2 regions of the Vibrio rubrogenes genome follow, and region 1 is predicted to be linked to the other one. Evidence: riboswitches for the same ligand, from Rfam matches in the RefSeq annotation. Region 1 holds a riboswitch; the other holds the start of a gene.
The links. A riboswitch is a leader RNA that binds a small molecule or an ion and turns the genes downstream of it on or off. The one in region 1 is predicted to bind thiamine pyrophosphate.
Positions count from the first base shown of each region.

Region 2: it holds a riboswitch for thiamine pyrophosphate, as region 1 does, so the genes downstream of both, thiC (phosphomethylpyrimidine synthase ThiC) here and thiB (thiamine ABC transporter substrate binding subunit) in region 1, are expected to answer to the same signal.

Region 1 is NZ_JCARSY010000007.1:50,708-67,284, reverse strand. It holds gene AC55NX_RS07255 (HAD family hydrolase) at 1-247, opposite strand, end outside; gene AC55NX_RS07250 (ABC transporter ATP-binding protein) at 268-1,284, opposite strand; gene AC55NX_RS07245 (oxidoreductase family protein) at 1,281-2,375, opposite strand; gene AC55NX_RS07240 (hypothetical protein) at 2,391-4,121, opposite strand; gene AC55NX_RS07235 (TauD/TfdA dioxygenase family protein) at 4,114-5,046, opposite strand; gene AC55NX_RS07230 (FAD-dependent oxidoreductase) at 5,043-6,101, opposite strand; gene AC55NX_RS07225 (pyridoxal phosphate-dependent aminotransferase) at 6,094-7,233, opposite strand; gene AC55NX_RS07220 (iron-containing redox enzyme family protein) at 7,290-7,982, opposite strand; gene ppa (inorganic diphosphatase) at 8,553-9,083, opposite strand; gene fbp (class 1 fructose-bisphosphatase) at 9,220-10,233, opposite strand; gene mpl (UDP-N-acetylmuramate:L-alanyl-gamma-D-glutamyl-meso-diaminopimelate ligase) at 10,538-11,902, shown strand; gene AC55NX_RS07200 (flavin prenyltransferase UbiX) at 11,895-12,518, shown strand; TPP riboswitch at 12,559-12,694, shown strand; gene thiB (thiamine ABC transporter substrate binding subunit) at 12,785-13,762, shown strand; gene thiP (thiamine/thiamine pyrophosphate ABC transporter permease ThiP) at 13,777-15,375, shown strand; gene thiQ (thiamine ABC transporter ATP-binding protein) at 15,362-16,066, shown strand; gene yjgA (ribosome biogenesis factor YjgA) at 16,125-16,577, opposite strand, start outside.
Region 2 is NZ_JCARSY010000006.1:492-17,068, reverse strand. It holds gene betI (transcriptional regulator BetI) at 1-14, shown strand, start outside; gene betB (betaine-aldehyde dehydrogenase) at 32-1,516, shown strand; gene betA (choline dehydrogenase) at 1,500-3,203, shown strand; gene AC55NX_RS06215 (choline ABC transporter substrate-binding protein) at 3,228-4,184, shown strand; gene choW (choline ABC transporter permease subunit) at 4,258-5,106, shown strand; gene choV (choline ABC transporter ATP-binding protein) at 5,108-6,322, shown strand; gene thiH (2-iminoacetate synthase ThiH) at 6,648-7,760, opposite strand; gene AC55NX_RS06195 (thiazole synthase) at 7,762-8,538, opposite strand; gene thiS (sulfur carrier protein ThiS) at 8,582-8,788, opposite strand; gene AC55NX_RS06185 (HesA/MoeB/ThiF family protein) at 8,790-9,692, opposite strand; gene thiE (thiamine phosphate synthase) at 9,676-11,106, opposite strand; gene thiC (phosphomethylpyrimidine synthase ThiC) at 11,108-13,069, opposite strand; TPP riboswitch at 13,221-13,319, opposite strand; gene crcB (fluoride efflux transporter CrcB) at 13,364-13,747, opposite strand; gene AC55NX_RS06165 (glycoside hydrolase family 43 protein) at 14,194-15,135, opposite strand; gene AC55NX_RS06160 (MFS transporter) at 15,145-16,545, opposite strand.

The sequences.
Region 1 (16,577 bases):
CACTGGTCCATAGTTCTGCTATTGCCATATTGCCGAGTGTGGACCCAGTTTGTCGGCGAATAAAATGACACATTTCGTCGAGTGAATACCGGCCTTGATCACCATGGTGATCAAATCCGGATTCCCAAAACATCTCATGTAAGGTTTTTGCTTCTATCTGGAAGGCATTGGACATATTTTCCAGCCGCTGGGCATGATTGAAATAACAAAGAACATTGCCTAAATCGATGAAAATTTTCTTTTTCATAAACAATTCCTCTGATCGGTTCAGCGCTCAAAAACTGAGGGCGTTTGGGTTAGGTTCTCAAAGGCAGTTTCCAGTGAAATTGTTGTGTGATCGATCGACTGTATATTCATCCCGCTGTTAATGAGCATTTTGAATAAGCGGTTCATGGATGTTGTTGTTTCATTGTAAAGTAGAGACAATTCATGCGGACTGACTATGTTTACCTGAATTTCTTCAGGAAATTCAGGGGGAGTTTCTAGCGGGAGCGCCAATTTGATATCGAGCTTCTGGTTGCCAGTGGTGTGCATAATAGATTGAGTGGCATCATATTTGATCAACTGACCTTGATTGATGATCGCGATTTTATCACAGACTTCTTCTGCTTCCTGAAAGTAGTGTGTCGTTAGGATGACGGTTGTGCCCTGAGTGCGATTAAGCTCGACAATGTACTCCCAAAGGCTGCGTCTGAGTTCGATATCGACCCCGGCTGTCGGCTCATCGAGAATAATGATCGGTGGGCGGTGAACTAATGCTTTTGCAATCATGACGCGTCTTTTCATCCCGCCGGATAAAGAGCGGGATGGGACATGCATTTTGTCTTTCAGCCCCAGAGCCGTTAATAATGCTTCTGTTCGATGTTCTTTTTTCGGCACACCATATAACCCAGCCTGAAAATCGACGATTTCAAAAGGTGTAAACAAAGGGTCTACGGCCAGCTCTTGCGGAACAATGCCGATTGATTTTCTGAATTGAAGCGTCTCTTTCTCTAAATCGTGACCAAAAATATTCACTTCACCTTTATCTTTGAGCACCAGACCTGAAATGATATTGATGAATGTACTTTTCCCTGCACCATTTCGTCCTAACAGGCCGATAATTTCACCGGGGTTTACTTCCAGGTTGATATCTTTCAGCGCTTCGATTTTTTTATTTTTAGCAATTGTATAGGTTTTACTCAGCCCACGGATTCTCAGAGCGTGAGTTGAGTGAACGGTCTGTTTGTCTGAAGGATTACACATAACACTCCCTGTTCCGGTTGATGAAGCCCGATTCGTCATGCCAGTAGTTCCCAACAGTTGAGTCGGTCACATGCAGCTAAACTATGGGTTAATTGCGGCATCCAAAGATGCGCCGGTAAATTGATTTTCCAATGGCGGATAGGAACACATAAGGATCGTAGAATACCTAGCCGATAATCATATAGAAGCTGTTCAAAGCTGAAGTGATGCTTAATATGTTGTGATAAGGCATTCATATAGATATTTAATAAATCAATGTCATGAAAAACATATTTGGAGATATCGATACTAGAAATAACGAGGTGAACTAAATCGTGTGCTGAAAAAGAAATTTTCCAGTCTTGCCAGTCAATGAGCTTTAATGATGCTGTTTCCTGATGAAGGAGAAAGTTTCCCGGATGAGGATCGGAATGAATCAATGTTAAGTGATGATGATTTCCATGTTGTTCAGAAAATAGTCGTTGTTGCAATCGTTCCGGTAGTCGTTCAAATAGTCGTTTAAAATGCTGAATGTGTTTGCCAGACAAGTGGAACTGACTGTTTAAAACGAAATCATGGAAATAAGTATCGGCTCCCCGCATGAAGTCAGTTAAAATATACGTCCGTTGCACCTCCGAAGGCAGAGATGTGACGTGATGATGGCTACCCCACCACTCACTGTGAATGGTGGCCAGACAATGTATCATGCGCTCTATCTGGCTATTAGTCGGTAGCGTGTATCGATTGATTGGCTGATGGGTCTGACTTAAGTCTTCTAATATCAACAGACATTTTGTAGCGGATGCACATCCGTCAATAAACCGTGGTAAAACATGGCGAGTTGTTTGTTCGGCCGTCGTGCACATCTCAGAGATATGGTGATAGAACTCGATCTCTTTTTGGAAATTTCGGATTGAAATTTCATTTATCTCAATCGGTATTTTGATAAAGAATGGAGATGAGTTTTCTGGAGAGGCCGTTTCCAGTGTGGCTCGAAAACATAACGATGTCGGCTCTCTCGATAAAAGCGCGATGTTGACACGCGCTCTTTCTCCAAGACTTAGAGCGTCCCTTAATTGAGTAACACATTGCTGTGTGTAATGTGTTATCGCTAAGTCACTCACGATTGATTCCTGATGAACCGATTTCATTACACTGACCTCCGTTTACTCGATCACTGATTGAGTGGAGAGTTTTGCCTGGCTAAGCCAGGTTTCACACTGAGAAAGGGACTCAATGACTGTTTGAGGTGAATGACCGAAGCAGGCAATCATTGCCCAGCGACCGGGAACCACCGCAATAATGTATACCTCGGTTCCTGTGTTATCAGCAAAGTCCTGCAACGATTGACCCAGAGTGTCATAAGTGCACTGAGCTGTGGGTTTTAAAACGCGAGTGCCTGCAATATATCCATCACGGATACGAGCTTCATGTTGATCACAAAAAGCCCGGAGGTACTCTGCGCCATGTGACGACAGATTGGGATCTTGTAAGATAAGCATGTTGTCATCATGCTCCAGAACACTGTCTGTTGTTCCGATAGCAAAATCGACGCCACCAGTGACCAGTGCGCCATTGAAAGCCTGAACAATGCGTTCCATCGTATTCAGGATCTTATCGTATTGCAGCTCTGACAGCCCGATCACATGCGCATGCTCTTTGGGAATCAGGATATTCCCGACCCAGACATTACCAATCATGGTTTGTAACGTCACCGACGGCAGTACATGCCCGTAGCGAATATGGGCGGATAAAGCAATTTTAAAGGATCCTTCCGCAGTATTGAGCCGTTTGTAGTAAAAGTGAGGTTCGAGTAAGTAGTCGTCTTCATAGCGACATGCCGTCGCTGCAAGTTTTTTAAGTGCTTCCGTATCTTGTACCGCGATGTTTGTTGTAATACGAGCGCCATCCCCCGCATTCGATGGTTTCAGGCAGACCGTTTGGATACCGTGCCGAGTATGTAAAAGCTCCACAGCTTTGGTCAGTTGTTCCAGAAATGACGATGCTTGAACGTTACTATTTGCAATACGGTATCCGGGAAGGGTGGGCAGCTTGATTCCTAATTTCTGATATACTTCGGAGCCCATTTGTTCATCCGCATACCACTCAAGCGCAGTTGTATGATGGAATGGTAGGTTATCTGACCAATCAACCCATGGATATAAAGGACCTTTTTGATTCCAGCGAGTCGCAACCTCGGCGCTATTGGAATCAACGACGATAGTATCGACATCGACTTCGTCAGCCAGCCAGCAGAGAAAAATCTGCATTTCGATATCAATGGTATAAACCCGGACAAGGGGCATTGGATTTGACTTGTACCAAGCGATCAGTGTATCAAGAAAGGGGATCGTCGCGCCGTCTTTGTAAGCACTTGCTGCAACGAGTAATGCCTGAGACAGGTAGTAATAATCACGATAACCGATGTCCAGTGCTGTGATACCTCGTTTTTTAAACGCTAAAAAGCGACAGGCATCCAACCATGGCGATGTTCTTCCTAACACGAAATCACCATCTGTGGCGATAATTGTGGCTCGTGTTTCTAGATACGTTGCACAGTCGTAGGCGTGTCCGCCAGACAGAATTTCACTAATATCACCTTCGAATCCTCCTGTTGTGCTTGTCGCACTGTGCAAGATGAGGCTTGGGGGAAGCTGGCCGCTGTCATCAGCGATGAACGGGATGATGAGTTGACTGGCGCGCTCGTGAACCATATCAAACGTACAATCATTACCATTTGATGGAGGTAAAGAGAGCAGATGTTGTGCGAGCTGCTTGAGTTTATCTTTGCGAATGACTTGTGGTCCGGTAAAAAAACCTTCCCACGGTACATTTTGACCGTCTTCGAGCGTGGCAAAACAGCAAGGATAAGTATCGCAATGAGATTGTTCAGACATAGTATGCTGTCTCCTGTAATGAATCACATGGTTCTGACGTTTGAGCGCTGTGGTATGAGATATTCATTCTGTATAGCAAACGGCACTGACTGAAGTCAGATGTCGGCTGAATTTGGTGGCCGGAATGTAATGTGGTTGTATTGTCCCAAATTACGATATCTCCTTGTTCATATCGGTGATGGTACTGCTGGGCATGACTGAATACGTAGTCTTCCAATGCATCAAGGAGTTTGACCGATTGCTGTTCTGAGAGCTGATCAATAAAAAAAGAGGTTCCGGATATCGCGAAGAGCGTTTTCTGTTGCGTCACTGGGTGTTGTTCTACTAGCTTGTGTCTGACTTCTTGCAACATCTGTGTTTGTACTTCGGACAAATGTTGCTCGGATGACGTTGCATCGGTCAGCTTTCTTCGATTCCCGAATAAGTGCCTGACATATATAGCATCAAGTTCTGCAGAACATTGCTCTTCAATTTTGTGAAGAAGCGCTTTGTTGGTATAGAGTTTGTCTAAACCATCCACAAGATTGATGAAATGAGTCTCACCGCCGTCAGTTGGCACCTGTATCGAATAAAGTGATGTTGCTATGCCTAAATCCGGTGTGTAAGACATATCACTGTGCCAGTAAGCACCGCCGTCTAGTACCCCGAATTGTTCTCCGGTTTCATCGATATAGTTTGATATTTTGATAATCTCAGGGAGTCCATCCAAGGCAAAGTTTTGCAGGACGTGATGGATAGGTTTTCCCATTTTTTCAATGAATGTTTTATACTGCTCGACAGCAATTGTCTGTTTTTTGATAATGAGAACTTTATATTTAAATAATAAATCGAGTAATGTACTGACTTCATCGGCTGTGATGGTATGACAATCTAAATCATATATTTCACAAGCAAATTGGTCATAGATTAGTTTAGTTTTCATCATGCATAACTCGTTTGATTCATTGTGTTTACCGACCGCGCACCAGCCAGTGTTCCTGTGACATATAGGCCTTCAACTGTCGTTTGACCATGATTGTTTTCAATGAAACCATCCGGATTGATATCCAGATTCGAGATGTTGTTCTCAGGGATCTGACAGCAAGTACCAATAGATGAAACAAATAACGTCTCATTGATATTGAAAAACAATTCTTTTTCCTGTTGAAGGGGCGTATCGAATAAGTGTTCATAACAATGTTTGGCAATATGTGGCGTATTTTCTTTCTGACGAATCAAGATCTTCATATAATCATTTTCTCGGATTGCCTCAGCATAGATATGAAAATTTAATCGAGTCACTTTATGATCAGTTTGGCTTTTCCAAATTCTTTCAATGGTTTTTTGGGTCGGGGCTCTGAGTGCAAAAATATCATCGGTTTCTTGCGGAAATATCCCTAAATAACATTTCGCCAGAATCGTGACTTTCATACCCAGTGTGGATGCTGATTCCGCTAGTTGGAACGCTGAATTACCACTACCGATAATGACAACTTCTTTTTTATTCAATAATGCCGGTCTGTTTTGATAAGAGAATAATCGATAGGCGTCAATACAGGTGATTGCTCCGATTCCTGAAAACTCATGTTGTATATCTTTGGGTTTAACACCAGTGGCTAAGACAAGGTTTGATGCTGTATATTGATGAATGGACGAGCTATCTTTGACATGACAGATGTAGCTTTTGTCTTGTTTTTCAATAAAAACCACATGTCCAGTTACCTTCGTGATCGGTAATTGATCAAGATAATCATTGATATATTTCATATATTCACAAGCTTTGGGAGAAAACGTACATTGCTGTACATAGTCTTGCAATGCTCTGTGGCTATTGGGGAGTTCCAGTTCATTGCAATACGACTGTAAGGGACGCTCTCCCATGACTCTCATAATGCCGCCAAACTGTTCAGCAATCAGTATGATTGATTTCCCCATCCGTGATAATTGCTTTGCTTCGATTGCTGCTGACGGCCCACCACCGATAATGATGTAATCACTCATTGTCACGTTGACTCCATAGTGTGTTGATTCGTGTACAGGCGGTTTCCATTGCATCGTCACTGACGGCATAAGAGAACCTGAGCCATTGTTCCTTGTTTTCGGTGAAGAAGGCATCCATTGGTAAAGGGGTAACCCCAATCATCCGGGTTAATGCATAGCACTGTTCAGTGGCACTCATACCTTGATTTTCCAGCCAGCGAGCCATAATGAAATGCCCTCCTTGCGGCCGTAACGCTTCAAATCCGGATATACGGAGTGTGTGATACAGGTGATCCCTTCGAGTCTGATAACACTTGTTGACTCGATGGCTTTCAGAAACATGATATTTTTTTAATAGATTGCTCGCTGCCCGTTGCAATATTTCTGGCAGACAATTGGACATATGACTATGAGCACTTTTGGCTATCGCCAAGCTTGATGGCGTTCCGGCGATCCATCCCAATCTGACACCGCATCCCGCCAAGGATTTTGAAATTGAACCTGCAACAAGCGTATTCAGTGCTGTTAATTCTTGATAAGGAATTGTTGTATCGTTAAAACAAAAATCACGATAAACATCATCAATTAAAAGTGCTGCGTGATTGAGTGTAATAATATTTTTTATATGCGACCATTCTGCTGTACTCACAACATGACCGGTGGGATTATGGGGGGAATTAATTAGTAATACAGATTTCCCAAGTTTCAGCTTCTCATTTAAATCATCGATATCAAGAGCTATTTTCCCTTGCTCAATGAGCATAGGGGATGTTTGCCATACCAGTCCGGCCATTTCAGCCATACCCCGATAATATGGATAAAATGGTTCAGCAACGACAATCTGTTTAAATCCTTGAGATTTAAAAGAGAATAATGCTGCAAATAGTGCTTCTGTGCATCCTGAAGTAATGGTTATGTTTTTATCATAAATATTGTTATACAGCAGGCTAACCTGCTGTATAAATTCATAATCCCCATCAATTGGTGTGTACTGCCAATGATTCTTTGTTTGGTTGCAAACTTCATTTTGCCACAATGTGTCATATATATTATTTGGTATTCCTTGAGATAAGTTTATAGCATTGTTTTCTTTTGCTATATTTGTCATCTTCTGGAATATTTCAATCGTTTCGGAAATATTAATATTTAACATAAGCTCTCCCAAACAAAGTATTTTTTCTATTGAGTATTCAATATACTTTTAGGGGATTATTGGTGTGCCAGACGGTTTAATCCATTCCAGAAATTCATCAGCACTTCAAGAACTTGAGCTGCACCACTGAGTAATTCATCCTTTGCTTGTTCATCGGTTGCTGCAGAAATCAGGGCATCTTGAATCCAATCGACATGATTACATTCGATGAGAATGTGAAGATAGAAATAATTAAAATCTTCATGTTCCCAGCTATCATATAGTCTGAACCCTTCATACAAGTTCACAATCATAGGATAGCCAAATTCTTCAATGACATAGTGTGCACCAATGGCATAATTTGGACTTTCTTTCAGAAATAGGCGCTCTAGATTCGATACTAGACTTTCAGCCTCTGGAATATAGCTAGCTTCCTTATAGTCATCGAGTGTTACACCAATCGCGGATAGTGATTTCTCAAACATAATATAATGTGGATCGCCATGACCATCACCTAGCTCGGAAACAACAGTTCTGGATATTTTTAAACGGATTAATTCATCTTCTACACGAGGGGCGAGCCCAGATAGTATTTGAGGGAAAGTTCGGATATAATAATAATATTGTTGAAATATTTCTTTTACTTTATTTAGAGGTAAGGGTTCCTGCTGAAAAGTTTTATAAAAATCATTATGATTGATTCCAGATTCTTCAATCATTTCTTTGATTGTTGATATTATTGATTTTCCTTGATTATTTATTTCGTTCATATCTTCCTCCAGAGCAACTGACATTTTAATGTGTGTTTTACATCTTAAACAAAAATGTAACATTTAATTAATCATCAAAAAAAAAGCAAGTCAATGGTTTTTTTTTGATTCTGTTTTGAGTTTTTTTTAAATGGTAGGATTTCTATTTAAAACAAATACTATTAATGTGTTTAGTATTATTTGTCGTTCAAAAATAATATAAATCATTAATTTTTAAAAAAATTAAAAATCATATGAATATATTTATTTTAAATATTAATCTAAGATAAATAGACTATGTTTTACGAGTGTGGTGGTTTTTTGTCCGTATTTGATAATCTGTTTTTGGTTATAAATTCTGATATTAATCCTATGGGAAAATATGAATCATAGGATTTATGAATCTGTGAGTATTAATATTTTTGCCTGATGAGACAGCAATATAGCCGTGATATTGAAGAGACAGGATGAATCTTTAAGGGGGGAAACACGGACAGCGGTAAGTCATTGGCCATAAAAAGTGCTCATAAAAAAAGTCACCGATATCGATCGATGACTTTTCGCATGATTCACTGCCAGTGCATCACAGCATTATTTGTTTTGCGCACGTTCATAAGAGGATTGGATCTCTGCGCGAGCTGATGCTGCATCTTCCCAGCCATCAACTTTTACCCATTTTCCTGACTCAAGCTCTTTGTAGCGCTCGAAGAAATGTTTGATTTGTGCTTTCAGCAGCTCAGGCAGATCGTTGACATCCTGAATATGGTCATATTCTTTGGTCAGTTTTGAGTGAGGTACGGCAACAACTTTTGCATCTTCACCTGATTCATCGGTCATTTTCAGCACACCGACAGGGCGGCAGCGAATCACAGCACCGGGAACCAGTGGATAAGGCGTCGGGACCAGTACGTCAACCGGGTCACCATCTAAAGAGAGCGTATTGTTTACATAACCGTAGTTACATGGGTAGAACATTGGTGTAGACATGAAGCGGTCTACAAATACAGCACCAGACTCTTTGTCTACTTCATATTTGATTGGATCAGCATTCGCCGGGATTTCAATGACGACATAGATATCATCAGGCAGAGACTTACCTGCTGGTACGTTATTCAAACTCATGAATGTATTCCTTACTGTTTAGCGGACGTTTTGAAGCGCCTATTATTATTCACTTCACCGTTGAACGCAAAAAGTGTTGATCACTGAACGTGACGGGATAAGAAAAAGCGCCCGGAGGCGCTTTATACAGAGAGGCTTAATTGTCTTGATGGGCTTCCAGAAATTCCTGAAGCTTGGTCACCATGTTTTTTGAACCGACAAAAAATGGCACCCGTTGGTGTAGCTCTTGCGGATCAAGGTCAAGAATCCGGTTCATACCATCAGTGGCGATACCACCGGCTTGCTCCATCAAAAATGCCATAGGATTACACTCGTAGAGCAGACGGAGTTTACCCTGTGGGTGACTGAGTGTACTTGGGTACAGATAGATCCCGCCTTTAAGCAAGTTACGGTGAAAATCAGCCACCAGTGAACCGATATAACGTGAGGTATAAGGACGATTATCTTCCGGCACGTTTTCCTGACAGTGTTTAATGTATTTTTTCACCCCGGTCGGGAAACGAATGTAGTTGCCTTCGTTAATCGAATAGATGCGGCCGTCTTCCGGGATCATCATATTCTCATGGGAGAGACAGAATGTGCCCAACGACGGATCGTAAGTAAAGCCGTTGACGCCATTACCTGTGGTGTACACCAACATGGTAGAAGAGCCGTAAATGACGTATCCGGCTGCGACCTGTTTATTGCCCGGTTGCAGAAAATCTTCAGCTGTCGGCGTGGTACCAATCGGGGAGACGCGACGGTAAATTGAAAAAATCGTTCCGACCGACACATTCACGTCAATATTGGTTGAGCCGTCAAGCGGATCCATCAACACGACATACTTGGCATTCTTATTCAATTCTTTATTGAATATGATAGCCTCATCTTCTTCTTCACTCGCGACACCGCAGACTTGGTCTCGGGCCTCAAGCGCTGCTTTAAACTTCTCATTGGCATAAACATCGAGTTTCTGCTGATCTTCGCCCTGAATGTTCTCTGTACCGACAGCTCCGGTAATATCGACGAGCCCCGCTTTATTGATTTCACGGTTTACGATCTTTGCTGCCAAACGTATCGAAGCAAGAAGGGAAGAGAGCTCTCCGCTTGCATGAGGAAAATCGGTTTGTTTTTCAACAATGAATTCTCCTAAGGTTCTCATCTCTGACATGTTATTTCCTTGAAAAGCAATCATGAATACTTGCCATTAGTCTGAAAGACAGCAAATTGGCATTATGCAAATGGGCGATAGATGCCCTTTAAATAAGATTCTATGATCCAGATCTTATTTAAGGTAATAAAGTAACTGACTCAGATCTCATTTTTCATACAAGATACCGACAATCGTGAATCCTGCCAGACTGAGGGTAAAATCTCTGTCGGATTATCGATTTCCGGCTCGCTTTTATGGTGTGAATCATGATAATGAAGGGCAGTAAGATGAGCGAAAATCAGAGCAGAGGACTGAGGGATTCATGCACATACATATACTCGGAATTTGTGGCACATTTATGGGCGGCGTCGCGACGCTGGCGCGCCAGATGGGACATCGGGTTACCGGTTCCGATGCCAATGTTTATCCACCAATGAGCACTTTGCTGGAATCTCAAGGTATTGAAATTATAGAGGGTTTTGACGTAAATCAGCTTAATCCTCGTCCTGATTTAGTGGTGATCGGTAATGCACTGAGCCGTGGTAATCCCTGTGTTGAGTACGTCCTCAATCATCGTCTGCCCTATACGTCCGGACCGCAGTGGTTGAGTGAGTTTTTACTGCGGGAACGATGGGTACTGGCGGTTTCCGGCACCCATGGGAAAACCACCACAGCCAGTATGCTGAGTTGGATACTGGAATACTGCGGCTATCAGCCCGGTTTTCTGGTCGGAGGTGTGCTCGGCAACTTCGGAATTTCTGCCAGACTTGGTGAAAGTGACTTTTTTGTCGTTGAAGCCGATGAATATGACAGTGCTTTTTTCGATAAGCGATCTAAGTTTGTCCACTACCATCCGAACACCCTGATCCTGAACAATCTAGAGTTCGATCATGCTGATATCTTCGACGATCTTGCAGCGATTAAGAAACAATTTCATCACTTGGTCCGAACGGTTCCCGGCATTGGCCGTATCCTGTCACCCCAAGATGATCCCGCTTTAAATGATGTTTTAGACCAAGGATGCTGGAGCGAGCAAGAGTTTTGCGGTGAGAATGCAAACTGGAATGCAACAAAATTGTCAAAAGATGGATCATCGTTCCAAATATTGTTCAATGGTGAGATAGCTGGCACTGTGTCATGGGATTTGATCGGTGATCATAATGTACATAACGCAATCATGGCCGTCGCGGCAGCCCGACATGTTGGTGTCGTCCCAGCGATGGCTTGTGAAGCGTTGGGTCACTTTATTAATACTAAACGTCGTCTGGAACAGCGTGGCGAAGTGCGTGGCGTGACGGTTTATGATGACTTTGCCCATCATCCGACAGCCATTCAACAAACATTGGCGGGACTGCGTGCAAAAGTGGGCTCGCAACGGATTCTTGCGGTACTGGAACCACGCTCGGCAACGATGAAAATGGGTGTACATAAGCAGGTGCTGGCAGATGCCTTGGCTCAGGCTGATATGGTGTTTATTTACCAGCCGCAAGAACTGACATGGCCTGTTGCTGATGTGGTCGCACAGTGTCACCAGCCGGGATACGCGGCCGATGATATTGATGCGTTAGTGCAACAAGTGGTGCAGGTTGCGAATGCCGGGGATTCGATTCTGGTGATGAGCAATGGTGGTTTTGGTGGCATTCATGACAAACTGCTGCAACAGTTGGAGAGGGGTTATCATGAGTGATATTCAGCGAGAAAAAACAATTACATTAGCTTGGACCGGTGCTTCCGGGGCGCCTTACGGATTACGCTTACTTCAGCATTTGCTGGCCGCGGATTATCAGGTATATCTGTTGATCTCGTCAGCGGCAAGAGTGGTGCTGGCGACCGAGCACGGTTTGAAGCTTTCCGCTGCACCGGACAAAGCCCATCAGACGCTGGTGGAACATCTGCAATGCCGGAGTGAGCAGTTGGTTGTCTGTGGCAAAGAAGATTGGTTTTCTCCGGTTGCTTCCGGTTCATCCGCACCCAAACAAATGGTGGTTTGCCCATGCTCTGCCGGGAGTGTAGCGTCGATTGCCTATGGTATGTCAGACAATTTGATTGAGCGCGCTGCTGATGTGGTGATCAAAGAAAAAGGACAACTGCTGCTGGTGGTACGGGAAACACCGTTTTCAACCATCCATTTAGAAAACATGTTGAAGCTGTCGCAGGTTGGTGTGACCATCATGCCGGCTGCGCCCGGATTTTATCATCAGCCTCAGTCGATCGATGATTTAGTCGATTTTATGGTCGCGCGGATTCTTGACCATCTAGGGATCGAGCAGACTGTGGTGCCGCGCTGGGGATATCAGCACTGAATCATCAGTAGCACATTGATTCAATTCACAGTAAAATTGTCCGCACTCATCGGGGAGCTTCGATGACAAACAACCGATTCGGTATGTTGTCATGGTGCTGAGATTGGGCGATTGCCCGGAACCCGCAACGACCTGAACCAGATAATGCTGGCGTAGGAATTGAGTTTGGTCTGCCCTTTTTGAGGCCTGCCTCAACCCTGTGCCGCTCGTATCAAGGAGAGCGAGCCGTGACATTGAACTATTCTAAAGCCTCTATTTATGCAGGCATCTTCATCTTAAGTTTGACCACCGGATTGGTGCAGGCTAAGTCCCCTGAACTGACCGTGTATACCTATGATTCTTTTACCTCGGAATGGGGCCCCGGGCCTGCGATTAAGCAAGCATTTGAGGCGCGCTGTCACTGTGAGCTGAACTATGTGGCACTCGACGATGGAGTCTCAATTCTCAATCGTCTGCGCCTTGAAGGCAATCATAGTCAGGCGGATATCGTTCTGGGGCTGGATGACAGCCTGATGGCAGAAGCCAAACAGACGGGACTGTTAGCCAAACATCATGTCGATACCACAGCATTAACGCTCCCCAACGGCTGGCATGATGATGTGTTCATTCCTTACGATTATGGTTATTTTGCTTTTGTTTACCGTAAGGATTTACTCCCCAATCCGCCACACAGTCTTAAAGCACTGGTTGAACAAGCGCCTGATTTGAAAATCATCTATCAGGATCCGCGGACATCGACTCCGGGTCAGGGACTGCTGTTATGGATGAAATCCGTCTACGGTGATCAGGCGGCTCAAGCCTGGCAACAATTGGCGGAGAAAACGGTCACGGTCACCAAAGGTTGGTCGGAAGCCTATTCGATGTTTCTCAAAGGCGAATCTGATATGGTCCTGTCGTACACCACTTCACCGGCCTATCATCAGGTTGCTGAGCAGGATGATCGCTATGCGGCCGCTGAGTTTTCGGAAGGTCATTACATGCAGGTCGAAGTGGCTGCGAAATTGGCGGGTAGTCCACATCAGGCGCTTGCCGATCAGTTTATGCAGTTTATCTTGAGCGATGATTTTCAGTCAGTCATTCCGACGACGAACTGGATGTATCCGGTGACATCGGTCGCGCTGCCGGATGCTTACAGTCATCTTTCTATACCGAAGAAAGCATTACAGTTTTCTGCGCCGCAGATTGCAGAAAATCGTAAACATTGGATTCGTGAGTGGCAAACAGCGCTCACGCAGGCACGGTAATTGGTACGGTGATCCTGCAACGGGTTCCCCGAATCGGGCTCTGGGTTGCGACGGGTGTCGTGGTCTTTATCCTGAGTGCATTCGGGGCATTACTGGTTCATGCATCCGGTCTCGAACTGATGACTGTGCTGAGTGACCCTTATTATCTCCATGTCACGCGGTTTAGTTTTTATCAGGCATTGTTATCCATGTTGCTGAGTGTGATTCCGGCGATTCCGGTTGCCTTGGCTTTACACCGTCGCGCTTTTCCCGGCCGCGATTTTCTGATCAAACTTTTTTCGACCACATTGGTGATACCGGTGTTAGTCGGGGTGTTTGGTTTGCTGGCGATTTATGGCCGCAGCGGTTTTTTAGCCGATGCACTGCATACACTGGATCTGGATTTCAGCTTTTCAGTTTATGGTTTGAATGGCATCTTGCTGGCGCATGTTTTTTTTAATCTGCCTTATGCCAGCCGGTTGTTTTTACATACGCTGGAAATGATCCCCAGAGAGCAGTCACTATTAGCCTGTCATCTGGGGATGACACCGTGGCAAGTGTTTCGTTATGTCAACTGGCCACGGATTCGTCAGCAGATGCCCCATGTCGCCGGATTGGTTTTCATGTTGTGTTTTACCAGCTTTGCGACCGTAATGGCATTGGGGGGCGGGCCGCAGTCTACCACTATTGAACTGGCTATCTATCAGGCGATTAAGTTTGATTTTGATCTGCGCGCCGGTGCCATGTTAGCACTGTGGCAAATGTTACTGTGTGGGGTGTTGGCTTTCATGCTGCAAAGCCTGACGAAAACTATCAACGCGAGTAGTCAGGGAGATTCTCCCCGCCAGCCGTTATTTCGTGATAGTCGTTGGGCACGTTACTGGGATTGCGGATGGATTATTGGCTGTGGACTGTTAGTGTTGCCGCCGCTCGCCATGGTGATGATTTCCGGCCTCAATTCACACCTATGGGTAGTGCTGAGTGGCGCGGGTTTTTGGCAGGCATTCGGGAGCTCTTTGCGTGTTGCGGTCGTGGCCGGCTCTCTCGCTCTGGTTGCGGGTATCGGTGTTTTGCTGACGAGCCGGAGTTGGCGGCTGTATCATCAACGGCGGCGTGCCGATATGCTGGAAACGGTCGGCATGATGGTTTTGGTCACACCGGGTTTGGTGATCAGTACCGGGCTCTTTCTGCTGTTACGCACTTTTACTAATGCGTTTGATTTTGCCTATTGGGTCGTTGTGGCGGTCAATGCCATGATGGCTTTGCCTTATGTGATTAAAACCTTACAACAACCGTTGTGGATGTTGGCGCAGCAGTATCAGTATCTGTGCGCCAGTCTGGGAATGCAGGGATGGCGTCGTTTTTGGCTGGTGGAGTGGCGTGCCGTGAGAAAGCCGATTATTCACGCATGGGTGATCAGCTTTTTGGTGGCGATGGGGGATTTGAGTGCCATCGCGTTATTTGGCAGTCAGGATTTCAGAACCTTGCCACTTTATCTTTATCAGTTACTGGGAAGCTATCAGATGGAATCCGCTGCTGTGGTGGCCGGTTGTTTATTGATCATCAGTCTCGGATGCTTTTTCATTGCGGAGCGCCTGTTTCGGCGCGGGGGATATATCAATGCTGACACTTGATCAGGTGCGTTATGAATATCAACAGGAATGGTTTGATTTCTCGCTTGCTGTGCCGCAAGGTAGTATCTGGGCTCTGATGGGGCCGAGTGGGGCCGGGAAATCGACGCTGTTAAGTCTGGTTGCCGGGTTTATTGCGCCGAAGTCCGGTGATATCCGGGTTGATGATCAGTCGGTGTTGGCACTGCCGCCGTATGAGCGTCCATTCTCGATGCTATTTCAGGAGCACAATCTTTTTTCTCATTTATCGGTGCGTGACAATATCGGACTGGGACTGCATCCGGGGTTAAAACTGACGCGTAAAGACTGGGATAAAGTCGGACATGCTGCGTATCAGGTTGGCATCGAAACACTGTTAGACCGACGGCCGGAACAGTTGTCCGGCGGGCAACGGCAGCGGGTTGCGCTGGCGCGTTGTTTTGTACAGGAACGTTCACACTGGCTGTTGGATGAACCATTCTCAGCATTAGATCCGATTTTACGGGCTGATATGCTGGCTTTGGTCAGACGTTTGGCCAATGAGCGGAATATTTCGGTGCTGATGGTTACACATCATGTCAATGATGCCAAAAATATGGCCAGCCATTTTGCCTATATCGATGAGAATCATGTTCAGGTGACCGGAGAAATCGAGGGGTTGACTGCATCGCACCCGAGCGAGTCGCTGAATGCGTTTATCCGTGCGGGAAATTGAGGATGAAAGTGCCATGCCTTTATCACGGCATGACGCCTTCATCGCGTAGATATTGATATTACTCCGAAGTTTCTTCTAACGATTTCAGGAGTTGGAAGATCTCTCTGGCTGATTTTGATGATTTTCCGCTCTGCTGTTCTTTTTTCGCCTGACGAATCAGATGACGCAGTTGCTGACGGTCCACTTCAGGATACTTTTCTATCACGGTATTGATGGCCGTATCCCCCTCCTCAATCAATTGATCCCGCTGTTGTTCCAAACGGTGGAACGCGGCGGTTGCCTGAGCATGTTTGTTACGGTACTTATCCAAGGCTGCCTGAATCGGTTCCACATCGATATGACGCATCAAACGGCCAATATACTGAAGCTGTCGTCTTCTCGCTTCATTCTTAAAGCGTTGTGCATCTTTGATTGCCTCGGCAAGCTCGGCCGGCAACGGGAACTTCTCCAAAGAGGCCGGCTTGAGTTCAACCAGTGCTTCCCCGAGTTGTTGCAACTCAATCATGTCATT
Region 2 (16,577 bases), on a different contig from region 1:
ACAACAACTTGTAACTAGGTTAGGCCTCAAAATGAAATCACTTTATATACATGGAAAGCGATGTAGCGCCACTTCCGGAAAAACATTTACTTCGTTGAATCCAGCAACGGGAGAAGTGCTTGCTGAACTCGAACAAGCCTCAACACAAGATATTCAAGATGCCGTAGAATCTGCCAAACAAGGCTTCGCACGCTGGTCAGCCATGACCGCTGTAGAGCGCAGTCGTATTCTGCTCAAAGCCGTTGAAATTCTCCGCGAAAAAAATGATGAACTAGCCAAGTTGGAAGTGCTCGATACCGGCAAGCCATTACAAGAAGCGCTTGAAGTCGATATCGTCACCGGTGCAGATGTCATCGAATACTATGCCGGACTGGCACCAACCTTAGTCGGCACACAACAACCACTGACACAAAATCAGTTCTTCTACACCCGTCAGGAACCCCTTGGTATCTGTGCCGGTATCGGTGCCTGGAACTATCCAATCCAGATTGCCATGTGGAAATCCGCACCGGCACTTGCAGCCGGCAATGCAATGATTTTCAAACCTTCAGAAGAAACACCACTGACAGCCCTTGAGCTCGCTGAGATTTATACCAAAGCGGGCGTTCCCGATGGCGTATTCAATATTGTTCAGGGTGATGGTCAGGTTGGAGAGCAACTGACATCTCACCCTGACATTGCCAAGGTCTCTTTCACCGGTGAGGTCGAAACTGGCAAAAAAGTGATGGCAAACAGCGCTCAGACACTCAAGTCCGTCACAATGGAACTGGGGGGCAAGTCACCGTTACTGATTTTTGGCGATGCCCCACTTGATCAAGCAGTATCGGCGGCAATGGTCGCCAATTTCTACACTCAGGGTGAAGTCTGTACCAATGGCACACGCGTCTTTGTTCATGAGTCCATCTACGATGATTTCTTAAAACAGCTCAAAGTCCGCACAGAGCAATTGATTATCGGTGATCCAATGGACATAAAAACACAAGTGGGTGCACTGATTTCCAAAAAACATTGTCATCAGGTGATGGCAGCCATTGATGAAGCCCGTAGCAGTGGCGCGAAGCTCCTGACCGGTGGTTTCCAAGTGACAGAGAACGGTTTGGACAAAGGAAACTTTGTTGCCCCGACCGTCTTTTATGATTGCGATGAAAGCATGGCACTGGTTCAGCATGAAATCTTCGGCCCGGTCATGGCGGTGATGAAATTCGCGGATGAAGCCGATGTGATTCAACGCGCAAATGATACAACTTATGGACTCGCAGCCGGAGTATTCACCCGGGATCTTTCCCGCGCTCACCGCATCATTCATCAGCTTCAGGCCGGTATCTGCTGGATCAATACCTGGGGTAACTCGCCGGCGGAAATGCCTGTCGGTGGATATAAAAACTCTGGGATTGGCCGGGAGAATGGCCTTGAGACACTGACTCACTACACACAAACCAAAAGTGTCTTTATCGAGTTAGGAAACTTTGAAAGCCCTTACCCGTACCAGGAGCCAACAGATGAAACAGCAGTTTGATTATATCATTGTCGGTGCCGGATCTGCCGGTTGTATACTGGCCGATCGATTAACAGAATCAGGAGAATACAATGTCCTGCTTCTCGAAGCGGGAGGCAGTGACAAAAGTATCTTCATTCAAATGCCAACGGCACTCTCCTACCCGATGAATACGCCAAAATATGCCTGGCAGTTTGAAACCGTCCCAGAAAAGGGGCTGGATGGCCGCCAACTTCACTGTCCACGCGGTAAAGTGCTTGGTGGCAGCTCGTCTATCAACGGCATGGTTTATGTGCGTGGTCATGCCTGTGACTTCGATGAATGGGAAGCTCACGGTGCAACCGGCTGGAATTATGCCAGTTGCCTACCCTATTTCAGACGCACCGAATCCTGGTCAGGCGGCGGAGATCGCTACCGTGGTCAAGATGGTCCGGTAGCAACGTGTAACGGCAACGAGATGAAACTCAACCCACTCTACAGTGCATTTATTCAGGCCGGTGTCGAGGCAGGTTACCCAGAAACGATTGACTATAACGGCTATCAGCAAGAAGGTTTCGGCCCGATGCATATGACCGTAGATCACGGTGTCCGGGCCTCAACAGCGAATGCTTATCTGAAGCGCGCATTAAAGCGCTCTAATCTGACATTGTTGAAGCATGTTGTGGCGAGAAAAATTCTGCTCGACGGCAAAAAAGCAATCGGTGTTGAATTTGAGCATCAAGGCTCCGTCAAAAACGCTTATGCCAATGCAGAAGTGATTTCATCTGCCGGTTCGGTCGGTTCGGTACAGCTTCTTCAATGTTCCGGAATCGGTCCGAGAGAAGTCTTAGAAGCCGCTGGCGTCGAAGTCAATCATGAACTCGCAGGCGTTGGCGAAAACCTTCAGGATCACCTTGAAGTCTATTTTCAGTATCAATGTAAACAGCCAATCACGCTCAACAGTAAGTTAGGCCTGTTCAGTAAAGGATTGATTGGGACACAGTGGATTCTGACCCATCAAGGACTCGGTGCAACCAACCATTTTGAGTCCTGTGCCTTTATTCGTTCCAGAGCCGGATTGAAATGGCCGAATATCCAGTATCACTTCCTTCCTGCAGCGATGCGTTATGACGGTCAGGCTGCTTTTACCGGGCATGGTTTCCAGGTTCACGTTGGCCCCAACAAACCAGAAAGCCGCGGAACCATCCGGATTACGGCGGCTGATCCGCACGTAAAACCAGAAATTACATTTAATTATCTGTCTACAGAACAAGATAAACAGGACTGGCGCGACTGTATCCGCCTGACCAGAGAGATCATGTCCCAACCGGCATTAGCCGCTTATCGTGGTGATGAAATCCAACCCGGCATTGATGTTGAAAGTGATGCAGCAATTGATCAATGGGTCAGAGAAAATGTCGAAAGCGCTTATCACCCATCCTGCTCCTGTAAAATGGGAAGGATTGAAGACCCTATGGCGGTCGTCGATTCTCAGTGCAAAGTCATCGGTATTGACCAGTTACGTATCGTTGATTCTTCCATTTTCCCTACGATTACCAACGGTAACTTGAATGCACCAACGATGATGGTTGCAGAACGAGCTGCTGATTTTATTTTAGGCAAAACCCCGCTCCCCGGCTCCGACGCACCGGTATGGATTGCGAAAGACTGGCAGACAAAACAACGGACGACTCAGCCTCAACTCGCTTCTGTATCCGTACAGAAATGAAATGATGAATAAAAAGGAAATACTATGAATTTCAGAAAATGGCCTCTTATAACGAAAATTGCGGCACTTAGCCTCGGTCTATCTTGCGTTTCGCAAAGCTATGCTGCAGATACATGTGAAACTGTCCATTTTTCCGATGTGGGATGGACAGACATTACGTCAACAACCGCAGTCACAACTGAGGTATTGCATGGTCTGGGTTATCAGACCAAAACCGACCTGCTCTCAGTTCCTGTAACGTATTCTTCGATGGCAAGTGGCAACATCGATGTCTTTCTCGGTAACTGGATGCCAACCATGGAAGGCGACATCAAGAAATATCTGTCTAACGGCAGTGTCGAACAGGTTCGGGTCAACTTAAGTGGTGCAAAATATACCCTTGCCGTCCCTCAATATGTCTATGATGCAGGCGTACACAGCTTTGCTGATATTGTGAAATATGCGGATAAATTCAAAGATCGCATCTACGGTATTGAGCCGGGTAACGATGGTAACCGATTGATTCAACAGATGATCGATACCAATGCGTTTCAGTTGAAAGACTTTAATCTGGTTGAATCCAGCGAAGCTGGCATGATCTCACAGGTGTCGCGAGCCATTCGTCGTCATCAGTGGATTGTCTTTCTCGGCTGGGCTCCACATCCGATGAATGCGAACTTTAAAATGGCTTATCTCTCTGGTGGCGATGACTATTTCGGGCCGAACTATGGAGGAGCGACGATCTATACCAACGTTCGTAAGGGATACACCTCAGAATGCCCGAATGTCGGTAAATTACTGAAAAATTTACAGTTTAGTCTACCAATGGAAAACCGGGTTATGGATGACATCCTCAACCAAAATATGAAGCCTCAACAGGCTGCGAAGTCTTGGTTGAAATCAAATTTAGATGTTTTAGATCAATGGCTTGAAGGTGTAACCACTGTGGATGGCAAACCCGGTAAAGCGGCAGTCGTTCAATACTTAAATTCTAATTCATAACCTATCCATTCATACAATACTCAATGACCGGTGCAGTTGAATCTGCGCCGGTGAGGTAAATTGGTAAATTATTGTGAATAATTTCATTACAGATTATAAAATTCCACTCGGTCAATGGATCGAGTCATTCGTGGACTGGCTCACGATTCATGCATCCGGTTTTTTTGATGCGATTTCGTATACCCTTGAAACAGTGATTATGTTTCTGGTTGATTTTTTCCAATCCATGCCACCGTTTCTTCCTATTTTGCTCACAGCCGCACTGGCTTGGTGGCTCCATCGCCGGATATCCTTGGTGATTTTTATCGTCGCCTCTCTCTTGCTCATTCTGAACCTCGGATACTGGCAAGAAATGCTGGAAACCTTTGTACTGGTCTTTTCCGCAACCGGGATTTCAGTCTTAATGGGTGTTCCGATTGGCATTATGGCGGCTCATCGACCTTGGTTGTACACCGCAATTCGCCCTATTTTAGATCTGATGCAAACCGTGCCGACATTTGTTTACTTAATCCCGACCCTTGTTTTGTTCGGCCTTGGTGTAGTTCCCGGTTTAATCTCGACGATCATTTTTGCCATTGCCTCCCCGATTCGCCTGACCTATCTGGGAATCGTTCGTGTTCCGGAAGAATTAGTCGAAGCAGGTAGAGCATTTGGTGCCAGCAATATGAAACTGTTGTTTAAAGTTGAACTACCGGCAGCGATGGCCAGCATTATGGCTGGTGTGACGCAGTGCATCATGTTATCGCTCTCTATGGTTGTGATTGCAGCCTTGGTTGGTGCAGACGGTCTGGGAAAACCTGTCGTACGGGCCCTGAATACCGTGAATATTTCGCAAGGATTTGAAGCTGGCCTAGCCATTGTATTGGTTGCCATCATCCTTGATCGACTGTGCAAAACGCCGAATCAAGCCAAGGAGCAATAAGATGAATCAATTTGTAGAACATGAAGCAGCAGATGCGATTGCAATTGAAAACTTGGATGTGGTTTTTGGCCGTCACCCTAAAAAAGCAACGGCCCTCCTCGATCAAGGCAAAACGCGTCAGGAAATTATTGATGAAACCGGATTAGTCGTTGGCGTGAATAACGTCAGCCTCAAGGTGAAAGAAGGTGAAATCTGCGTATTAATGGGATTGTCCGGTTCGGGGAAATCAAGTTTACTGCGAGCCGTTAACGGACTCAACCAAATCACCAGAGGATCCCTGAAAGTAAAACACGGTCAAGATTTTGTTGATGTTGCCAATTGTAACCGTGAAACATTACGTCATCTTCGGACTCAGCGTGTTTCGATGGTGTTCCAAAAGTTTGCACTGATGCCATGGTTATCCGTAGTTGATAACGTCGCCTTTGGCCTTGAAATGCAAGGGATATCCAAAAAAGAGCGCCGTAAACATGCGCGTGAACAGCTGGAAATGGTCGGCTTAGCAGAGTGGGAAAACCAGTTTCCCCATGAACTCTCTGGTGGGATGCAGCAACGTGTTGGTCTCGCACGTGCTTTTGCAATGGATAGCGATATTTTGTTAATGGACGAACCTTTCTCAGCACTTGATCCACTCATTCGGACCCAGCTTCAAGATGAATTGCTGACCTTACAGAAAAAATTAAATAAAACGATTTTGTTTGTCAGTCATGATTTAGATGAAGCATTAAAAATTGGTAATCGCATTGCCATCATGGAATCAGGGGAACTGATTCAACACAGTCGTCCGGAAGAGATTGTTCTGCAACCCAAAACGGACTATGTCCGTGAATTTGTTGCCCATACAAATCCATTGAATGTACTTAAGGGTCGTTCTCTGATGAAGCCAGTTGATGAACTGACACATCAGGAAGGACGCTGGCAGGTTTGCCAACAAAACGATCTATGGCTGGAAGAGCAAAGCGGTAAACTAGTCGTTCAAGGCTCAGAGTCACTCAAGACTATCGAATGGAATAAGAACCTTGATATCTCCTCATTGGATAAAAATACCATTATTCTGGTTTCACCCGATATAGAAATGCGTGATGCGATTGAAATTCGCTACCATACCGGTCATCCGGTTATTTTAGTTGAGGATGGTCAGTTTGTTGGCATTCTCAGTGATGACAATTTCTATCATGCTCTGCTTGGTAAATATAATGAGGCCACCAAAGCAGCATAGGCATAGATTAATCTAAACACTGCTGTTTCGATATTTTTGACACCGCAAAGGTGTCTCAGACAAGATAAATAAAGAAACAAGAAGAGAAGGTTTGATCTCATCATGAAGATAAGTCTTCTCTTCTTCTTGCTTCTGTTGACACACTATTTGTTGACATACTATTCAATAAAAATTAATCGATGAAAATATACGCCGATGTTTCACGTGAAACATTGACAGAGAGAACTAGGCCTACAGCGCTTAAAAACCTAGTTCTTGTCATAGTATGCTAATTGAAAATTACGTGTTCGTTGAAAAACCTCTCATAGCATAGAAATTAAGCTTCTTAGCCGGAAAAAACCGAGTGCCAGTCATGCCATACCGGCTCCAATCCTTGATATATGATCGCTTGTTCCACCTCTTCAACTGAGCGATCATCGTCAATACTAAACTGCTCTAGCGCTGTTGATTGAACGGCGTACCCCCCCGGCTGTGTTTTGGACCCCGCAGAGATAGCTGTAATACCAAGTGGCACTACATTATCTCTGAAACTCGGTGATTCCCGGGTCGAAAGTGATAATTCAATCTCGGGATCAAACAAACGAAATGCACAGATCGTTTGCACCAGTTGTCTATCCGTCATGATCGAAGCCGGCTCAACGCCACCAGTGCATGGTCGTAAACGCGGAAAAGAAATCGAATAGCGAGACTTCCAATATGTCTTTTCCAGATAGGCAAGATGCAGAGCAACGTGGAAAATATCCGTTCGCCAGTCATCTAATCCGATCAAAGCCCCCAAACCAATTTTATCAATACCCGCTCTACCAAGCCGGTCCGGTGTCAGTAAGCGATATTCAAAGTCAGTCTTGTTGCCCCGTAGATGATGCTGTGCGTAAGTTGAAGGATGATAGGTCTCCTGATAAACCATCACGCCATCCAACCCTAATGCTTTCAGCCTGACATACGCTGCTTCATCCAGAGGCTGAACTTCCATTGCCAGATAGTTAAAATGCTGTTTAATCTGAGGGATCACTTGTTCGAAATACGATAGTCCAACTTTCGTCTCATGTTCACCAGTCACCAACAAAATACTGTCAAATTTCATCTGTTTAATCGCAGCAATCTCGGCCTCGATATCCTGATGATTCAGTATTTTTCGCTTGAGCCGATTCTCCATTGAAAAACCGCAGTAGGTACATGAATTAGAGCAAAGGTTAGACAGGTATAGCGGGATATAAAATCCCACCGTATTACCGAACCGTTTTCTGGTCAGCGCCATGGACTGCTGGGCCATCTGCTCAAGAAAAGGTTCTGCCGCCGGAGAAATCAACGCTTTAAAATCTTCCAATGACCGTTTGGTTTTCCCCAATGCACGCACCACATCAGCTGATGTTTTGCTATACAGCGAAAGACGCACATCGTCCCAGTTGAATTGATGGAAAACGTCGAGAAAACTCATCTCACGCCTCCCCTAAAAATTGAGTGAGCGGACTGGTTCCCACCGCATGAGATGATGCAACACCCCTGCCTGCTTCATAGGCAATACGTCCGGATTCAACCGCCAACTTAAATGCTTTTGCCATCATCAGCGGATCGGCTGCACTGGCAATTGCCGTGTTCACCAACACTGCATCTGCCCCCATTTCCATCGCCTGAGCCGCATGAGATGGTAGCCCAATCCCGGCATCAACCACCACGGGAACATTGGCTTGTTCAATAATAATTTCCAGAAAAGATTCAGTGGCTAGCCCCTGATTTGAACCAATCGGTGCCCCAAGCGGCATAACCGCTGCGCACCCGACCTCTTCAAGACGTTTGCATAAAACCGGGTCCGCATGACAATAAGGCAAAACTATAAAGCCATCGTTTACCAGTTGCTCTGCGGCACGCAGTGTTTCAATCGGATCCGGCAGCAAATATTTGGGATCAGGATGAATTTCGAGTTTAATCCAATGGGTTTCCAGCGCTTCTCGTGTTAAATGCGCGGCAAATATCGCCTCTTTTGCGGTCTTTGCTCCGGAAGTATTAGGCAGAAAATGTAAGTCGAGTGTCTGCAAAGGCACTAGAATATTATCATTTGCATGTTGCAGATCGATCCGTTTTAAAGCCATTGTCGTCATTTCTGAACCGGATGCTTGAATCGCTTTCACCATCATCTCCGCACTGGCAAATTTACCGGTGCCGGTGAATAAACGGGAACCGAATATTCTGTCTGCAATTTTTAGGGGGGTATTCATATCTGATGCTCCATTGTTGCGCAGTGTTTGAATTGCCATCTACTTAACCTCCGGCAATGACCTGAAAGAGCGAAATCTGATCACCATCATTGAGCATCACTTGTGACCATCGGCTTTTCGCCATCACTTGCTCATTCAGTGCAAAAACACACCCCTGTTCAGGTAAATGAAGCTGGATGATCACTTGTGCTAACGTGATACCAGCAGGAAATGTATAAACGGTTTCATTCAGTGTTATTTGAATATTCATCTCATCCACCTTTCTTACTATGACTATTTCCAATATCACACTCACCAACTGAGTCACCACACACCGGGCAATAAAGGTCTTTTTCATAGCGCAATGATTTCAGCCGTATCCTTCGTCCATCAAAATGAAAAAACTCAGCCATGCTGCCACTCGGGGTCAATTGTTCATTTGTATGTAAAGAAGTATGTAAAGATCGCGAATTTGAAGATTGTGTGTGTAAAGATTGGTTGGTTGTAAAAGATGAGTTCGGATTGATATCCCTGAGTAATTCTTGAATCACCTGAAGTGCCTGAAGCGAGGCCATCGTTCCGACAGTCGGACCCAATACACCAGACTCATGGCATCGCTTAGGGTGATGATCTCCGGTATCACCAACTAAGCAACGATAACAGGGTGCATCATTTGAAAAGCGATGAACGGATAACTGCCCGTCCCAGCCAATCGCGGATGCAGAGACGAGAGTTGTCTTTTGTTGATAACAGATACGATTGATTTGATGGCGGGTCGGAAAGTTGTCACTACAATCGATCACCACATCAGCTAACATCACCTCAAGCTGAAGTTGTTTATCGTCCAGCTTTTTATCAAGGGTTCTGATCCGACACTGATGATTAAGCGCGCGTAGTTGGTTGGCAAGCGCACGTACTTTTTGAGTACCGACATCCGCTTCCCGATAAGCAATTTGTCGATGCAAATTACTCATCTCTACCGCATCATGATCCACCAGAACTATCGAACCGATGCCCGCACCGGCAAGATACAGTGAAACATTTGTCCCTAATCCACCACAGCCAATCATCAGTACATGCTTTTTGTTCAGTTCACATTGGCCGATTTCACCAATGTCTGGCAAAGCAATCTGTCTCTGATAGCGAAGAAATGCATCATCATCGAGTAACGACATGGCCCTTCCTCCCTGACTGAGATTGTTCTTTCCTCGATAGAAACAACTGCTGAAAAGCATCAACGGCACTCGCAGTGTTTGCCGCTTGTGTCACAGCACGAACCACCGCTAGACTTGAGACACCCTGTTCTAAAACAGTTGCGGCGTTATTTAAATCTATCCCGCCAATTGCCACCGTTGGAATCGCCAGCTGATGTGCCCGTGCAATAGAATCGACGAGCTGTTGATAGAGTCGTAGCCGGGCAAGCCCTTGCGGTTGAGAAGGCATCTGTTTGGTTGTGGTCGGGAAAATATGTCCTAGGGCGATATAACTTGGATGAAGTTGTTGTGCCTTGAGAATTTCCCAGTAACCATGAGTTGAAATACCTAAACAAATGCCAGCATGATGCAGCGCCTGAATATCGGCGGTGTGTAAATCTTCTTGTCCCAGATGAACACCAAAAGCCTGATATTGAATCGCAAGTTGCCAATAATCATTAATAAAAACTTGCGCTTGATATGTTCTCCCCAGCGAGACCGCTTGTTTAATTTGCTGCTCAAGGTCAGGCTGATGTGGATTTTTAATCCGTAACTGAATCGTCTTCACCCCTAACCGGAGTAATTTATCTACCCATATCACATCATCAACTACCGGGTAGAGTGACAAGTCTTCAATATGAACGGCTTTAAATTGAGGGCGCTGTGTCAGTTGATGTGAGTCAGACACAGATAGCCCACTGACTGAAGAGACAACCGGAAATGCATGCCCATCTCGGGGCCATGTTTCACGTGAAACATTCATGGAAGCCCGAGCAATGATCAGAGCATCTTCAAGCGGAAAGTCTAAAGCCAGAGCGCCAATCAACCAGGCTAAATGCTTCGCAACAAATGCATGTTGAGAGTCATCAGAGCGAGTCGTTTCAGAATCTAAAACTTCCGGCGCTAACACCGAGGAAAATGTAGCAGAGGAAAGCGAACGAACCTCATTCCCCACCCGCCATAATTCAGAGTGTGGCGCATCTGGTTGTGGTGAAGACGCGACAACAATATGAGCATGAGCAGCCATTCCCGCTTTTGCCTTTGCCTGTTGTTCATCTTGTTGAGCCCACAGATGATCACCATCACCCATGAGTTCACAACCATGGATTTGCTCACAATAGCTCATATGATAGTGCTGCTGAATATCTTGCTGCTGGGCAAAAGTCATCATTTGCTGCTGCTCAACAGCTAGCACGACGCTTTTATTTCTCAGCTCATCTTGCTTCAAACGAACATACAATCCACGGTGATGCGAGTCAGCATCAAACAAGAAATTCTGCTCCGGCCCGGCAAGTCCTACCGACTGTGCTATGTTTAACACTCGGTGAAGATTGACCTTCACCGATGCGAGCAGATCGGTCGTGCAAAAGACCTCTGCGATACTTAGCCCAATCATCCTACTCCTCCTGATCAGCATCCTGAGCTAAGCGATATAGTGCTGAACCTTGCGCTTTAAACTCCTGAGATTTTTGTTTCATGCCTGCCAATCGTTCAGCATCTGACGGGTTGGTTACCATCTGAATATTTACAGAATGATCATGCTCGGAATGACTATCCTGTTGCGCTTTCGCATATTCACGAACTTCCTGAGAGATCTTCATTGAGCAGAATTTAGGACCGCACATTGAACAGAAATGAGCGACTTTTCCCGATTCTTGAGGCAGCGTTTGATCATGGTAAGTGCGAGCCGTGACCGGATCTAAAGACAGATTAAACTGGTCTTCCCAACGGAATTCAAACCGTGCTTTCGATAAAGCATTATCTCTGACTTGAGCACCGGGATGCCCTTTCGCTAAATCAGCAGCATGGGCAGCAAGCTTGTAGGTAATTAATCCCGTTTTCACATCTTCTTTATTCGGCAGACCAAGATGTTCTTTAGGGGTGACATAACAAAGCATTGCACAGCCGTACCAACCGATCATGGCCGCACCAATCCCAGAGGTAATGTGGTCGTATCCGGGCGCAATATCGGTTGTCAGTGGGCCTAAGGTATAGAACGGCGCTTCCGAGCAATGCCGTAGTTGCTCTTCCATATTCTCTTTGACTAAATGCATTGGCACATGTCCGGGGCCTTCTATCATGACCTGAACATCATATTCCCATGCAATTTTGGTCAGTTCTCCGAGAGTTCTGAGTTCAGAGAATTGGGCTTCGTCATTGGCATCAGCCACGGAGCCGGGCCGGAGTCCATCCCCTAAAGAGAGTGAGACATCATACTGGGCACAGATCTCACAAATGTCCCGGAAATGGGTATACAGAAAGTTTTCTTCATGATGTGCCAGACACCATTTCGCGATGATAGAACCACCGCGGGAAACAATTCCCGTCACCCGCTTAGCGGTCATAGGAACATAGCGCAACAGTACACCGGCATGAATCGTAAAGTAATCGACCCCCTGCTCCGCCTGCTCAATCAACGTGTCACGCATGACCTCCCAAGTCAGATTTTCGGCAACGCCATTAACTTTTTCCAGAGCTTGATACATCGGTACAGTACCGATAGGAACCGGACTATTGCGTAGAATCCATTCTCTCGTTTCATGTATATTGCGCCCAGTGGAGAGATCCATCACCGTATCAGCGCCCCAGCGGGTAGACCAAACTAACTTCTCAACTTCCTCTTCAATCGAAGATGTGACGGATGAATTACCAATATTGGCATTCACTTTGACTAAAAAGTTACGCCCGATAATCATCGGCTCAGATTCGGGATGGTTGATATTTGCCGGAATAATCGCTCGCCCTTCTGCGACCTCGCGTCGGACAAATTCAGCGGTGATAACTTCCGGCATATGGGCACCGAAACTTTCTCCGGGATGCTGTAAGTTCAATTGCTCATCACGATACTGCTGACGCTGCATATTCTCACGAATCGCAATAAACTCCATTTCAGGCGTCACGATGCCACGCCGGGCATAATGAAGCTGGGTGACACAATGACCGGGCAGAGCTTTACGAATGAGCGGTAAATGACCGTATCGCAAAGAGTCGAGCGTTGTATCCGCCAAACGCTCACGCGCATAATCAGAGGTCATCTGCTCCAGCATTGCTGTGTCAGACCGCTCTTCGATCCATGGCTGTCTCAAGGCCGGTAATCCTCGATACACATCGATTGTATAGTGCGGGTCGGTATACACGCCTGAAGTGTCGTAGACACAAATCGGTTCGTTAGGTTCATAGACAGGGCTATCCTTCGAGTGACCGACCAGGCTATCGGCAAGCTGGATAGCTCGCATCGGTACCCGGATATCTTCCCGCGAACCCTGTAGATAAATTTTGCTTGAATTGGGATAAGGTGTTGACTGGATATTTTCAATAAACTGCTTTGCTTCCAGTCTGGATTGTTTACGGCTCGACATGCATTTTTCTCCAGTAAATGGTTAAGAAATAAATGCTTGACGGAAGGACGCATAGACAAGAGGTGAAAATCGATTATCGCGTGATGAGGAAAAGCGACATACAGAAAGATTTTCGGACAATAGAGAGGCTGTGGTGAAATGTAATATAGCCTGAATATTCTCTCTTGTTCCCTTCGCAGGTATTAACCTGATCAGGTTCAACGGATCCCGAATGAACGGTCTCAGCCCTTTGGCACTCCGACAAGTATCAACATTATAGAGAATGGATTTTATTAAACAAAGTAAAAAAAATATTTAACTCTTTGTGATCAGTTGAAAACCAACCCACGCAGCAGAAATACTCAAAGTAACGTTCAACAGGATATTGAGACCAAACTTGATAAATGCGCCTTGCTGCATCAATAAAACGTTATCCATAGAGAAAGTAGAAAAAGTCGTCAAAGCGCCTAAGAATCCTAACCCAATGATTTGACGCCATGGTTCAACGGAAATCAATTGTCCCTGAATAGCCGCAATTAAAAGCCCCATCACAAATGAGCCTAAAATATTTACGGTCAGGGTTCCATAAGGAAAACCTTTACCGAACAGAAACACACAAAGTTCTGAAATCAAATACCGGGAGCAAGCACCGAAAGCGCCCCCAAAAGCAATAAAGCCCAGAATAGAGAACTGACTCATCATCATTTCCTCAAAAAAATCCCCAAATACAACCTTTCTTAATTAAAAAATACGAGTATCAAAGGTCATACAAATTCACACAATGAAAAAGTTACAGGAGTCACTTTATGTCAAAATCCTTCACTTAATCCGATTTTACATACCCATCAAGTATCATATTATGGTTCATGTCTGATACGGGCACCCAGCTCATACGAGTATCGGTATAGAGTAGCACTTGCTTCAATATCCGCTGTTCAGGGAGATGAATAGAATAATGATGGTACTGTGTGACATGAAGAAGATCAAAAATATAAATTCAGTTGGGAGTGAAACGGTTGAGGACAATGCTTGGCATTTATCGTTTACCAAACTCATTCATTCCTCAACCTTATAGAAGAGAGGGTATCGTTCCGTCAGAGTAATTGACTCTGTGATTCCAAGCTGAGATTTAAGACATCAAATTCCTATTCAGCCTGACCCAGTATAAGCTGATCCCCTTCCCAGAAAATCTGTTTCATACGGGTATGACGGTTGGGATCCCATAACGGGTCACCTTCAATCTCCGTATAATCACGGGCGTGATACACCAAAATATCATTGCCCTGCTCATCTTTGGTAAAGCAGCTGTGTCCGGGACCAAAAACACCTTCGTCGGCGTTGGTCACAAAAACCGGCTGTGGCGATTTGTACCAATTTGCAGGGTCAAGTAAATCTGTATCCTCATCAGCTTGCAAAAGCCCCATACAATAACGTTCATCGGTCGCACTGGCAGAATATGTCAGCCAGACTTTTCCGTGACTAATCAGGATGTACGGGCCTTCATTAACCATGAAACCTTGAGTTTCCCAATCAAACTCAGGTATCGATAAACGACTGGCGGGTAATTTTAGTGTTGTCGGTGACAACATTTCAGCAATGTATAAATTGGAATTACCGGCTATCGTTTGTTCTTTCTGTGCCCAGACATAATACCGCGTTCCTCGGTGTTCAAATGTCGTTGCATCGAGACAAAATGAATCGATGCCAGAATCGATCTGTCCACAAAACGTCCATGGTTGCGCCAGCGGGTTTTCCCCATCACAATGAATGGCATACATGCGATGCTGAAATAAACCATCCTTTATTTCCCGGCTGGGCGCGGCAGCAAAGTAGATATACCAACTACCGTCAATCGCGTGGATCTCCGGTGCCCAGATTAAATCGGAGTAAAGGCCATGATCCGGCTTGTGCCAAACCGTCACGACTTCATTCGTTTCTGCCAGACCGGCCAGCGTTTTTGCTCTTCTCAGCTCAATACGATCATATTCAGGAACCGATGCCGTGAAATAATAGTATCCATCATGATGAAGATAGACATGTGGATCGGCTCGCTGTTCAATAACTGGGTTTTTTATCTTAAATACCATGGAATAACCTCATTTTGCTGGAACAGATAGCGGTGTTTTATCATGCACATGATCGATACCATCACTCATCGCTTTGCTGTCTGCCCCTTGATGAATCATTGCGGTGTAATAGCTGTCTGTCACTTTATATCTGAACATCAAAAGCCCCATGAGCAGATGGAATATACCGGGAATGAGGGTGAGCATTAAAGCAATCCCAGTTAATGTAAAGCTCGACTGTGCCTGATTCGGTGCATAATCAAAGAAAGTCAGTAACCATCCGACAATCGCACCGGCAATCCCCATTCCAAATTTTTGACAGAATGAAATACCGCCAAACGATAAACCAGAGACTCGTTGACCCAATTTAAATTCACCATAATCAACCGCTTCAGCAATCGCTGACCAGAAAACAGGCGCGTGTAAATCAACAATGAAAGAAAGCAGAAAATAGAGAAAAAAAGCGAGGACAAAATCAGACGGCCCGACAGAAAAATAGAGCACAGCGCTCAGGATCATCACAGCAATCTGACTGTAACGGAATAGTTTAATCTTACAGTAGTATTTCGTTATCCAAGTTGACGCCACCATCGCCAGAATCGCAGCGATAACCCCTGTCGCAAGGAATGCAGAAATCGTCGCAGCATCTCCTCCCAGATAATATTTGGCATAATATGCAGCAACCGAGCCTCGCACGGTGTAACCAACCGTACCGGTGATACAAACCATACATAAAATGACCCACTGATCATTGCTGATGAGAGATTTCAGTTGTCGGGTAAATGGCTTACTCTCGATGACATAATCGATCCGTTCCGTCGTCGTAAAATAACAAAATAAGAACAACAGTGTCCCCATGGAAGCCATTAATCCCATCGCATACTGATAGCCTAATTGAATATTTTCACTCCCCCACCTTTCAGAGAGTAAGGGAACAATAATGGTCACCAGAAACGCAGCAATTTTGGCAAAGAATAGCCGATATCCGTTGGCTGATAGCTTCTCTTTCGGATCATCGGTAAGCACACTGATTAAAGAAATATACGGAATCGTGACAGCGGTAAACATCACCGTCACAAAAATATAGGTCGCATAGGCATAGGCTAATTTCCCGTTGTAATCCAAATCTGGCGTACTAAAGGTTAAGAACACTGAAATGCCAAAGGGGATTGATAAAAACAGCATATAAGGACGATAGCGCCCCCAACGGGTATTCACTTTATCCGTAATCATCCCCATGATAGGGTCGGTCACCGCATCAATTAAACGAACAACAATGAATAACATCGCCAGATCACTGGCTTTAATGCCAAAGATATCGGTATAAAAAAATGTGATAATCAGCATCATCGATGAAATCACCACATTAACAGCCATATCCCCTGAGCCAAATCCAACTTTCTCAAGCACAGAGAGTTTGAACTTATACATAGTCATAGACCTCGTTCAGATAGAAATAAAAT